Cecembia calidifontis: one gene and its partner. The protein of the gene in region 1 interacts with the protein of each later gene in a pairwise test. Links are inferred from orthologs where the notes say so. Each region holds a gene or a part of one and is shown on either strand. Other genes may lie near its edges.

Evidence for each region.
Region 2: the proteins of eno (region 1) and rpe interact in binary tests that used the Escherichia coli proteins (3 or more experiments, as listed by UniProt). The link is inferred for Cecembia calidifontis from one-to-one orthologs.

The regions. Positions count from the first base shown.
Region 1 is NZ_SGXG01000001.1:140,181-146,457, forward strand. The notes cover bases 3,425-6,277. They hold eno (phosphopyruvate hydratase), read right to left. Parts: upstream 5,565-6,277; coding sequence 4,284-5,564; downstream 3,425-4,283. Other genes in these bases: BC751_RS00560 (S41 family peptidase), read right to left, coding at 3,425-4,064; carA (glutamine-hydrolyzing carbamoyl-phosphate synthase small subunit), read right to left, coding at 5,586-6,277. In the rest of the region: BC751_RS00555 (geranylgeranyl reductase family protein), read right to left, coding at 1-568; more of BC751_RS00560, read right to left, coding at 864-3,424. UniProt on the Escherichia coli protein: Catalyzes the reversible conversion of 2-phosphoglycerate (2-PG) into phosphoenolpyruvate (PEP). It is essential for the degradation of carbohydrates via glycolysis.
Region 2 is NZ_SGXG01000001.1:2,995,811-3,002,122, reverse strand. The notes cover bases 2,265-5,152. They hold rpe (ribulose-phosphate 3-epimerase), read right to left. Parts: upstream 4,092-5,152; coding sequence 3,438-4,091; downstream 2,265-3,437. Other genes in these bases: BC751_RS12965 (S8 family serine peptidase), read right to left, coding at 4,143-5,152; BC751_RS12975 (hypothetical protein), read right to left, coding at 2,782-3,276; BC751_RS12980 (hypothetical protein), read right to left, coding at 2,265-2,680. Outside these bases: gyrA (DNA gyrase subunit A), read right to left, coding at 1-1,604; more of BC751_RS12980, read right to left, coding at 1,700-2,264; more of BC751_RS12965, read right to left, coding at 5,153-5,786; BC751_RS12960 (hypothetical protein), read right to left, coding at 5,773-6,312. UniProt on the Escherichia coli protein: Catalyzes the reversible epimerization of D-ribulose 5-phosphate to D-xylulose 5-phosphate.

The DNA of each region.
Region 1 (6,277 bases):
CCGCAGAATAATGTGCCCTGTCAATTTTTTCCCGCCATAGCTTTCTGGCTAAAATGGAATTGGCACCATCCGCTCCAAGGACCAACTTGGCTTCGAGATCCCTGTCAGCACAAATGATTTTCACTTTATCATTATGAAAATCAATCTGTTTTACTTCACAATTTTCAAAAACAACAATATTTGCCGTCTTTCTCAAGGGCGTGAGCAGAAAATGATCAAAATCAAATCTTTTACTGACAAAGCCCGGATATTTCAATTTCCCCTCGGTGATTTTTTGCTCATTAGGTAGAAAAAGGTCCAGGCGATGGCCTTTCGGACTAAAGAAACTCCACCCATCAACAGGATAGGCATTTTCAGTTACCTCAAAAAAAGAAAGATCCAAACCTTTATCTTCCAGTTTTTTAAGCTCAAAAATGGTATTTCCACTCAAAGCATCCCCACAAACTTTGTCTCTTGGAAAGCTTTTTTTGTCCAAGAGGGCAATCTTCAGCCCTTGGCCTGACAAATGCCAAGCTGCCGTTGACCCCGCCGGTCCAGCTCCGATAATTACAATGTCGAATACTTCCAAAGCAAAATTAAGGTGATAGCCCTCCCTGTTTAGGCATGGTAATTTAGAAAACTAAACTGACATCAAATAACCCACAAATCCTCAATTGGCCAAAAATTTCAAAGGCTCAAAAAAAACAAAATGCCTTATGAAAAAAATCCGGTGTAATTCCCGAGGCCTTGGCAGAAAAGTAAAATAAAACCTATTGAATGTCCTCGTATTTTCTTCTTAAACAAAGCAAAAAAAGGCCTCTTTTAGGAGGCCATGTTTTGTATACAATTGATTTTCTTTCAGGTATTTCCAATTGTCATGAACATCAATTAATTTGATTCAACAACTCCTTCACCGCTGCTTCAATCTGTGCATCCTTACCAAAAAGAATTTCCTCGAATGGGGTGGCTACTTTAATATCCGGTTCAAGTTGTAGATTCTCTAACGGCCTATCTTCAGCGACCCCATAGAAGGCAATCATAGGTATCCCGAATACAATTGTCGGATCAATCTGGGTTTCCCACCATACAGCTGTACTTGTACCTGGCACCGGCATGCCGATGAGTTTACCGATTCCCTTAGCCCGATATGCATATGGAAAGGCATGGGCATCAGAATAATTGCTCTCACTCATTAATACCACACTTGGTTTGGCCCATTTGTCTCTTGGCTCCCCTCCCCTGGCAATAAAACCATAAGGTCTAAAGGTGGCGTAAGGTTTGCCATCAAGGAAGTTGGAAAGGTCTTCATGCAGCCATCCTCCCCCATTGAACCTGGTGTCTACAATCAAGGCTTCTTTATCAGCATTTTTGCCCAAAACCTCATCATATACTGTTCTGAAGCTATTGTCATTCATCCCTTGCACATGGACATAACCAATCCTTCCATTGCTTAACTTGTCCACCATGGCACGCATTGTTTCTACCCATCTCTTGTATAGCAGGGCATTTTCTGCGCCTTGAGAAATAGGCTTCACGGTTTCTTCCCACCTGCTGTTAGTTTTTGGATCAAAAAGGGAGAGCAACACAAACTTATCAACTTTACGGTTTAAAGTCATGTTCCAATCGAAATCAGAACCCAAAGTGACTCCATCAATTTTCTCAATTATATGCCCCGCTTTGACTCGGCTATTTGCTTTATCCAATGGACCACCAGGTATGATTTCCAAGATTTTCAGTCCAGGCCCATTGGACATCTCGTCAAAAAACATCCCCAAAGAGGCTGTTTCATCACCATTGTCTGCCTTATGAGAATACCGGCCTCCGGTATGGGAAGCGTTCAATTCACCCAATATCTCACTCAATAATTCCTGGAAATCATAATTGTTGTTGATATGGGGAAGGAAGCGGGCGTAGTTTTCCCTATACATGTCCCAATCAATTCCGTGAAGTGAAGGATCATAAAACTTCTTCTTTACCTGTCTCCAAGCATGATGAAAAATATAATCACGTTCCAAACTGGCATCCAATACCATTTCTTCACTGATTCCAATGTTACTTACTTTGCCATTTCCTGTTTCAATCTTTGAAAGCCTTCCATTTGCAAGGACAAATAAATTTTTGCCGTCTTTATCCAATTTTATGGTACCTGGACCCGAGTTGGTTTTTGCCAAAGACTTCAATTCTTTGGTACGGGTATCCAATACCCACACATCATAGCGGTCTTCAAAACTCGCCATAAAATACAGCTTATCCCCATCTGGTGACATGTCAAAGGAAGACAGGTTGATAGAACCAGTGGTCAGTCTTAATTTCCTATTCTCAATACCACTGAGGTCAAGGACAAGCGGACCTTCTTCTTTCTTTTTATCTTTGTCTTTTTCTTCCTGTTCTTTCAGAAGGTCATATTCCGCTTTGCTCAGCTTAAATCGGTCAAAGGCCGACTGATCAAAGAACAAAGCATAAATATCCAGTTCCCTGGCACCTTGAAGTGCCAAAGGTTTCTTTCCATCACGGTCATTGGCCCAAATGAGCGCTTTCCCTTTCAAAGCAAACTGTCCTCTGCCGTCTGAAAAGCCTGAATTGGTCAAATTAACACCTTCTTTGCCACCAACAGCATCATATAAAACCATATGGCTGGCCCCATACAATCCCAGAGAATTTTTGGCCACTATCCATTTGCTGTCAGGACTCCAGGTAAAATCCTGGTCACCGTCACTGTAAGAGAAGTTCTCTCCAGCCGGAATAATGGTTCTGGAGGTTTTATTGGCAATGTTAAATACCTTAAGAATATTTCGTTCTTCCAGATAAGCAATCTCCTTACCATCAGGAGAAACAACTGGCTGAAAATCATCCTTTTCGGTAGCAATCACCGCTTCTTCCTTGATCAAAGTTGCCACATAGAAATAAGGCTCGTCATTTCTGACAATACTTGCCTTATAAATATCCCAGCTTTCGCCCCTTTCTGTTGAATAGAAGAGCGTACGGCCATCTGCTCCCCAACTTAGCATCCTCTCCTGAGCTGAGGTATTGGTAATTCTTTTGGTAAGATTATTGTCCACAGAAGTGACGAATACCTCCCCTCTGAACACAAAAGCAATCTCCTTCCCGTTAGGTGAAAGGGCCATTTCAGTAGCCCCACCGTTGACCGGAACTATTTTTTGATCTTTCCCCCTAAAATCCGCAAAAATTTTCACCGGCACCTTGACAGGTTGACCTCCCGGCTCCAAGGTATAAATTTCACCATTCCAAGTAAAAGACAGTACATCTTGTCGGCTTCTGCTCAAATGTCTTACCGGATGATCATTGAAATGCGTCAATTGGGTCTCAGCCCCATTAAGGAGATCCCTTTTGAAAACATTTTGAGATCCATTCTTTTCGCTTAAATAGAAAGCGGAATTGCCATCAGCTGAAAAAAGAGGTTCTCTATCCTCTCCCTCAAAGTCACTGACCTGGGTATATTTTTGCTGTTTTAAATCATAAATCCAAATATCCCTGGTAACAGAGGAAGTATGCCTTTTCCTCCATTCATCCTCATAACCTTTTCTGTCCTGAAAAATGATCCGCTCACCACTTGAATCAAAACTGGCATTTTGAAAGCCGGCAGTAGACATCAGCACAGATCTTCCTCCCTCTACAGGAACTTTGTAAAGCTTCCCAAACAAACCTTTGTTTGGAAATCTCACAGAGGTCTGAAGATCATTTCTTGGTGAACTGAAAATCACTTCCTTCCCATCAGGGGTAAAATCCCAGGGAAAATCATTCCCGGAGTGAAAAGTCAATCTCCTGGCTTCCCCGCCCACTGAAGGCATAACATATACATCGAAATTCCCGAAACGATCACTGGCAAAAGCAATTTGTTTGCCGTCAGGACTCCACACAGGCATAAAGTCATGGGCTTCGTGAAGTGTCAGGGGAGTTGCTGTGCCCCCCTTGGCATCAACTTTAAAAAGGTCTCCTTTGTAACTGAACACGATCTCCTTCCCATCAGGGGAAATGGCCGGATAACGTAACCATAATGGCTCTACCTGCGCATGCAGTTTGATCCCCACAAGCGTGAGTATCAAAAACATGAAAATATTTCTCATAAATATTGATTTAGTTTCGACTGTAAAATAAAAAATGCAGAACTATATTCCCATAGAATTCCCATCAGTGGTAAAACCGACAAAAGTTATATCCAATATAAGTGTCCGTCCCCCTTGAAAAAGACAAAAACTTACTTATGTAAAGTGAAGCATAAAAAAACCGTCGGGATTTTGCTGTCCCGACGGTCTGTTACTCAAGTTTAGGTTTTTACAAGCCAATTATTTTTTCTGAGGAAAAACAGCAGAGTCACCCAGCTGCTCTTCGATTCTCAACAATTGGTTGTATTTGGCCATCCTGTCAGATCTGGAAGCAGAACCGGTTTTGATCTGTCCGCAATTTGTAGCTACTGCAAGATCCGCAATGGTTGAGTCTTCAGTTTCACCTGATCTATGGGACATCACACAATTCCATCCCGCCTTATGGGCCATGGCTATAGCATTCAAGGTTTCTGTCAAAGTGCCGATTTGATTAACTTTGATCAGGATAGCATTGGCAGCCTTCTCCTTGATACCTCTTTCCAAGAACTTCACATTGGTCACCAAAAGGTCATCTCCTACCAACTGGATTTTGTTTCCAATTTTGGCAGTCAACATGGACCAACCTTCCCAATCTTCCTCAGCACAGCCATCTTCGATAGAGTCTATTGGATATTTTTCGGTTAATTCAGCCAAATAAGCTACCTGCTCTTCTCTGCTTCTTACTTTACCGTTAGGCCCTTCAAATTTGGAATAATCATATTTGCCATCTTTGAAGAATTCAGAAGCAGCACAGTCTAAAGCGATGGTCACATCATCACCGGCTTTGTAGCCAGCTTTGGCGATAGCATCCAAAATACAGGCTAAAGCCTCTTCAGTACCTCCGGAAAAATTAGGAGCAAAACCTCCCTCATCACCTACAGCAGTACTCAATCCTTTATCATGAAGGATTTTTTTCAAATGGTGGAAAATTTCGCAGCCCATTCTTATGGCCTCTGTAAAATTTTCCGCACCTACCGGTCGAACCATAAATTCCTGAAACGCAATAGGGGCATCGGAATGCGAGCCTCCATTGATGATATTCATCATAGGTACAGGAAGGGTATTGGCATTGACACCTCCTATATATCTGTACAATGGCTGCCCAGCCTCCATAGCTGCTGCTTTAGCCACTGCCAAAGAAACACCAAGGATAGCATTAGCACCTAATTTACTTTTGTTAGGTGTTCCATCCAGGTCGATCATGATCTGATCGATGAGATTTTGCTCAAAAATGCTCAAGCCAACCAATTCAGGGGCAATCACATCATTCACGTTGGAGACAGCTTTCAATACACCTTTTCCCAGGTATTTGGATTTATCACCATCACGAAGCTCTACGGCCTCATTGATACCTGTAGAAGCACCACTGGGAACAGCAGCCCTACCAAAAGCACCTGTTTCTGTAAACACATCTACCTCAATGGTAGGATTACCACGGGAATCTAAGATCTGTCTGGCATGAATGGATTGAATCAAAGTCATAATGTTAAAGGTTTAAGAGTTTTAATTTTTTCGCATTAAAGATATAAAATCATCGAATAAATACCTCGAATCATGAGGTCCAGGAGATGATTCCGGATGGTATTGTACAGAAAATGCTGGTTTTTGTTTCAAGCGGATACCTGCAATCGTATTGTCGTTGAGATGTACATGGGTTATTTCCACCAGGTCGCTTTTCTCCACATCTTCCCTTTTTACCACAAAGCCATGGTTTTGAGAAGTAATTTCACTTTTTCCTGTAAGCAGGTTCTTGATAGGATGGTTAAGCCCTCTGTGTCCATGGTGCATCTTGTAAGTGGATATACCGCAGGATTCGGCCAATATCTGATGCCCCAGACAAATCCCAAAAACAGGCTTATTCAATTCCAAAATCTCTTTGGTAGTCTTCACCGCATAATCCATTACCGCAGGATCTCCGGGACCATTGGAAAGGAAATAGCCGTCGGGATTCCATGCTTCCATTTCGGCCAAACTTGTCTTAGCAGGAAAAACCTTACAATACACCCCTCTTTCGGCCAGGTTCCTCAGGATATTCAATTTGATACCAAAGTCCAAACAGGCCACTTTTAAGGGAGCATTTTCTTCCCCAAAAAAGAATGGTTCTTTGGTACATACCTGGGAAGAAAGTTCCAGCCCGTTCATGTCCGGCACAAGATTCAACTGCGCCTTGAGTCCGGCAAGATCCTCTTCAAATT
Region 2 (6,312 bases), 2.9 Mb from region 1 along the record:
CCTCTGGAACCCACTCCACCTCTACTTTGTGTCCTATATTCTGTCAACAAAGTCCTCTTAATATAACCTTGATGAGATACGGTAATGACCACTTCTTCATTTGGAATCATGTCTTCGTAACTGAAATCCTCAGCGTTGTGCTCAATGACGGTTCTTCTTTCGTCATTGTAACGCTCTTTCATTTCAGACAATTCATCCTTGATAATCTGCATCCTTCTTTCTTCGCTCCCAAGGATATCTTTTAGATCTTCAATCAACAGCATGATCTCTTTGTATTCCTCTTGGATCTTCTCCCGCTCCATACCTGTCAGACGTTGCAACCTCATGTCGAGGATCGCACGGGCCTGAATTTCACTTAGGCCAAAGCGCTCCATCAAGCCATTCCTTGCGGTCTCCGGATCTCTTGAGCTTCTGATCAAAGAAATCACCTCATCTAGATTGTCTAAGGCTATCAGATAACCTTCCAGGATGTGAGCCCTCTTCTCGGCTTCTTTTAATTCGTATTCAGTTCTTCTGACCACCACTTCATGCCTGTGATTGACATAGTGGGTAATCATGTCTTTCAGGTTCAAGGTTTGCGGCCTTCCTTTTACTAAGGCCACATTATTAACTGAGAATGATGTCTGTAACTGTGTTTGTTTATAAAGGTTATTCAATACCACATTGGGTATGGCATCCCTTTTCAGTTCATAAACAATCCTCATTCCCTGACGGTCAGATTCATCCCTGATGGCGGAAATTCCTTCTATTTTCTTTTCAGTGATCAGCTGGGCCGTCTTCTCTATCATGTTGGCCTTATTGACCAAATAAGGGATTTCTGAAATGATGATAGCCTCTTTACCGCTGTCTTTGGTCTCCACTTCTGCCTTTCCGCGAAGAATAATCCTACCGCGGCCAGTTTCAAAAGCAGCCTTAACACCATTATAGCCATAAATAATACCCCCAGTTGGGAAGTCAGGAGCAATGATATGCTGCATCAATTCAGATACAGTAATATCCCTGTTGTCAATATAGGCAATGATCCCGTCCACAACTTCACCCAGATTGTGAGGTGCCATATTGGTCGCCATACCTACTGCAATTCCAGAAGCACCATTTAATAAGAGTGCTGGAATTTTAGCAGGAAGAACAACAGGCTCCTTTAGGGAGTCATCGAAGTTGAGCTGGAAATCTACCGTTTCTTTATTGATGTCAATCAACAACTCTTCTGCTATGCGTTTCAGCCTAGCTTCGGTATAACGCATCGCAGCCGGATTATCTCCATCTATCGAGCCAAAGTTACCCTGACCATCCACCAATGGATACCGCAAGGACCAAGGCTGGGCCATACGTACCATGGTTTCATATACTGCAGAATCACCGTGTGGGTGGTACTTACCAAGCACTTCCCCTACAATTCTAGCTGATTTCTTAAAAGGCTTATTGTGCAAAACTCCCAGTTCCTGCATTCCAAAAAGTATTCTTCTGTGAACTGGTTTGAGTCCGTCACGGACATCCGGAAGCGCTCTGGAAACAATTACCGACATCGAATAGTCGATGTAGGCACCACGCATTTCTTCCTCTATGTTAATTGGTATAATGTTCTCGTTTTCTCCTTGCGCCATATTTTTTGTTCGTACTCAATAAGCTGGCAAGTTAATAAAAAGAAAACGCTTTTGAAACAGCTTATTCCGTGATTGGAAAGCTTAAAGGGCAGCATTTAATACCACTGCCCAATCTTTCGGTTCTGAAGTCTGAAAATTGAACTTCCCCTATATTCCACTCCATCATGTAAGTGCTTCATTACCACCCCACAACCCTGGACCTTGCAACGCTTGGTTCCCGGAAGATTGATAGATAGGCCAACCTGGGCCACATAAAGATTTTGTCTCAAATCCTGAAAACTTGCTAAATTTTCCGCCTGAAAAATAAAATTTCTGAATTCAGCCCCACCCCTGACAAAGAAACGTGTGTATTCTGAAAACTCCCTTTCTATTCTTAATCCCACACTGTAAAAAGTCTGATTATTGGTCAGCAACCTTTCATCAAAGGATTTCCGGATAATGACATTTCCAAATTCTGCATCCAATAAAAATCTCCAGGGATAGTTTTGACGGATCCTTTGATTCTTCTCTGATTGCATGTAAAAATTGGATGAAGCATATCGCCTATATCTCCAATTCAGGTATTTGGCTCTTTTTCTCGCATCATAAAGTACCAGTCCCACATTGGCATAAACTTTATCAAAGGTGTAATTTCTGTTTTCAAACAGAAACTCATAATCATTTCCTTTAAGAGAAGAAAGCCGACCGAATTCCCTACCATAACCACCACCTATTGTCAGAGCATTAAAGACATTGATCCTTACTCCAAGATTAATTGGATAGGCCATGCCATTGCCCCTAAATCTAATCGTATCTTCCGAGGTCAATTCCCTAGGTTCTTCCAAGTTCCTGTACTGAACAATAGGATATTGGCCCGGCTGTTCGGAATTGAAGTCGATTACAGGCACATGATAAGCTCCACCACCCGAAAATTCAAAACTGATATTGCTGATGAGATTACGGGTAAAATTCCCCACATCACTTTGAGCTTTTCTGTTTTTTGTCCTTGCCTTGGTGTCAATTCCAAAAATATCATCCTGGGCAATAGCAGCCCCAAAAAGGAAAAAAAGAATTAAAAATACGGGTGCTTTTTTCATATCTGTATTAACGAAACCGAAATTAAAAATTATACATCCTAAAAAACAAAAAAGGCCCCGAATATTGGGACCTTTTTTTACCAGTTACCTTAAAATCAATTTTAGTTCTGTGCAGAATTTTCCTCACCGTTCTCCTTCAGTTCTGCGACCAATGAGTTTATTTTTTCTTTTACTGCCGGATCTGCATTCATTGCTCTCCTTACTTTATTGTAGGTAGCGGCACCCAAAACTTCCTGGTCCATGATCAATCCAGTCATGTATTCCTTTACCTCATCACCGATAGCGTCTATGTAGGACTGAATCTCTGCGAAAGCAGCCCTCTCCTCTTCGGTGATTTCAATTTCAGCCAATTTATCCTCTTTCCCCCAAGCACCTTTGATTTCATTGTACCGGGCACCGCCTCCTAAGGCTTCATTGTTTTTGATCATTTCCTCCATCGTGGTTTGTTTTTCCTTGATAAAGGCCTGTACCTTTGCCTCCATGGCCGCATACTTCAGCATTTCCTCCTCTGTCAATTCTTCGCTTTCATCCTGGGCAAAACTCTGAACACTGAAAATCCCTAACATCAGGAAGGCAAGTAAGAATAGCTTTTTCATTGCAATAATTGGTTTTTGTTGTATATTTTTTTTGAATTCAATTTTCAATAAATAGCATTAAATTCAAATTCACAAGAAAAACCACAAAAACAATGCCCTAAAACTTGTTAAAAGGCAAATATTACCCATAAAAGGTAACAAATCCGCCAAACCATCCAATCCTATTGAAGGTTTTTTAAGTTTTTAATAGTTAGGATTGGATTTTCCGAAGAAAACACAAAATTACCTGCAACCAGGACATTGGCTCCCGCTTCCACAAGCAAGGGGGCATTGGCCTGATTTACCCCCCCATCGATTTCAATCAGGGTATTTAGACCTTTTTCTGCAATCATTTTGCTCAGTCTTCTAACTTTTGAAATGGTATTTGGAATAAATTTCTGCCCTCCAAAGCCCGGATTGACAGACATCAGTAATACCATATCCACTTCTTCCAGAATATTTTCCAAATGTTCGATAGGGGTGTGCGGATTAACGGCTACTCCGGCTTTACATCCTAAGGATCTGATATGCTGTAGCGTCCTATGTAAATGAACACAGGCCTCATAATGAACAGAAATGATTTCTGCCCCTGCTTTTTTGAATTCTTCCAGATACCGGTCCGGATCCACAATCATCAAATGTACATCCAAAGGTTTCTTTGCATGTCTCTTGATGGCTTCTGTCACAGGAAATCCAAATGAAATATTGGGTACAAAAACGCCATCCATGATGTCTACATGGATATAATCTGCCTCAGAGGCGTTAAGCATTTCAACTTCTTTTTGAAGATTGGCAAAGTCTGCCGCTAAGATAGAGGGGGCTATTTTGATTGACATGAGGGATTATTTATATCAGGCTGCAAAAAAAAGAAAAATACAGATCGCAGCCTACCATTTCATCAATTTTGTCCGCTTTATATCCGATCCGGACTGCACTTCGACTATATAAATACCGGAAGGCAATTCTGGAATCTCCACCTCAAATGGGTCCCTAAGGCTCCCCCTGCTCAAAGATGCCTGTTTCATCACCCTCCCCTTCAAATCAAGGAGAGCAAACTCCCCTTGCTCGGAATTTCCGAATTGTATAAAAAGTTCTGAACCCTTGAGGGGATTGGGATAAATTTTCCATTCCTGCTCTTCAACGGTAATCCCTCCTAATACAGGGCCATAATATGCCTTGGCAAAATTGGGTATCCCGTATCCTAACCAATTATCAGGATCCTCTGCCTGAGAACTGCTTTTTAAAATTTCTTCAATCAGCTTTTCCTTTGTCCATTCCGGTCTAGCTTGCCATAAGCCCGCCGCAAAAGCCGCTATCTGAGGGGCAGAAAAAGAAGTTCCGCTGGATCTTCCCAAATTTCCGGTACTACGGATAAGCCAAACCTGCTCACCAAAAGTACTTACCTCAGGCTTTATCCTTCCATCTGCCGTAGGTCCCTGGGAACTGAATGAGGCCCTGTCCATACCCATATTGGTTGCGCCAACCGATAAGATTCCTTTAGCATCAGAAGGAGCTGTAATACTCCGCTCTCCTCTATTGCCATAATTTCCTGCACTGGTAACTACCAAAATTCCCTTGTTAGCAGCGATAGTAGCTCCTTTGGATATTACAGCTGTTTCTCCGTCCATATCCTCCAAAGAATAATCCATCCCAGGATCATCAAAATCCCAATATCCTAGAGAACTGTTGATGATATCTACCCCTAAGCTATCGGCATATTCCGCTGCCTTAATCCAATTGTATTCTTCTATCCTAAATTCAGTGGGTACTTCCTCCGTGATGCATAAAATATAATGGGCATCGGGGGCTCCTGCAACAAGCAAGTCAGGATCATTGGAGGCCATAAGGGAAAGCACGTTGGTCCCGTGTTGATTTTTAGAAAACACATTTTTGTTCCAAACATGTACAAAGTCCCTGGTTCCTATGATTTGGTTATTCTCAAACAAATGCGAAAAAGCGGGAATTTGATCCACACCCGGAAATCCTGCATCAAAGATGGCTATAGTAATCCCTTTACCCGTATATCCCAGTTCATGCATTTCTTGAATACCCAATAAGCCATTCTGAAAATCAAATGGCGCCTCAGCCGTTGAGGCATTTTTTTTCTTGTTTGCCTTCATACCCGAACGGGCATTGACAGCCTGAAGCTGCCGCCCTTCAGGAACAAAACCCCTTGCAACGAATTCCACAGAGCTTACAAAATCCAAAGATTGAATCTTCTCCAAATTCTCTTCATTGGCGATGACCACAGAGGCATTCAGCCATTTGCTATGGTAAAGCACTTGGTCCACCAAAGGAATTATCGATTTTATGTATTTTTCTGAAACAGGAAGATCAAGGCTATCAAGGGTAATCCTCTGTCTCAATCTTCTTTCGATGGAGGAGATTGTTAAATATCCAGCGGGGTTGTCCAAACTGAACATCTCCTGTGGCTTGTATCTATAATGTATGGCATACCTGTTCTGGGCATTTGCAGAAAACCCAAAAAAGAGAAAAAACAAAACAATAAGTAATGTTTTATAATTTGCCATACGTTGAAATTTTCATGTGTGTTTTCCGGCCTGAGTCTTTGATCATCTGACCTAAGCAATCATTTCTACTACAATAAGTAAAAACCTCATAATAATGTTCTACCATTCCAACCCCCCTGGTGTAGACCTCATAGCGATTGTCGCGGAAAGTAATCTGATCATCATCTTCCTCCTGCCTAACAATGAGCGACCTCTGAAAGAATTGTGCCCCTATGGTCACATTCCCCATAAACTCGATTTCAAAATCATCTCTTGGAGAAGAATTATAAACCATGGCATCCCATCTTGCCCCTACTCTAGGGGGTAAGACCAAATTAACTGAAATCTGATTTTCAAAGTTCCTGAGCAAGGCATTGCCCCTAAAATGGAGCGAATAACCGGAAACCGGAAACCAATTAAGCCTATCATCCGATCGTTCCCTCCTTATGACAAAGACCTCCTCATTTTGGGCATTGAAGAAACTGTAATCAATGAGATCACGTAAAAAATATTGCTCTGTCTGACTGTCATTTTCTCCAAAAACAAT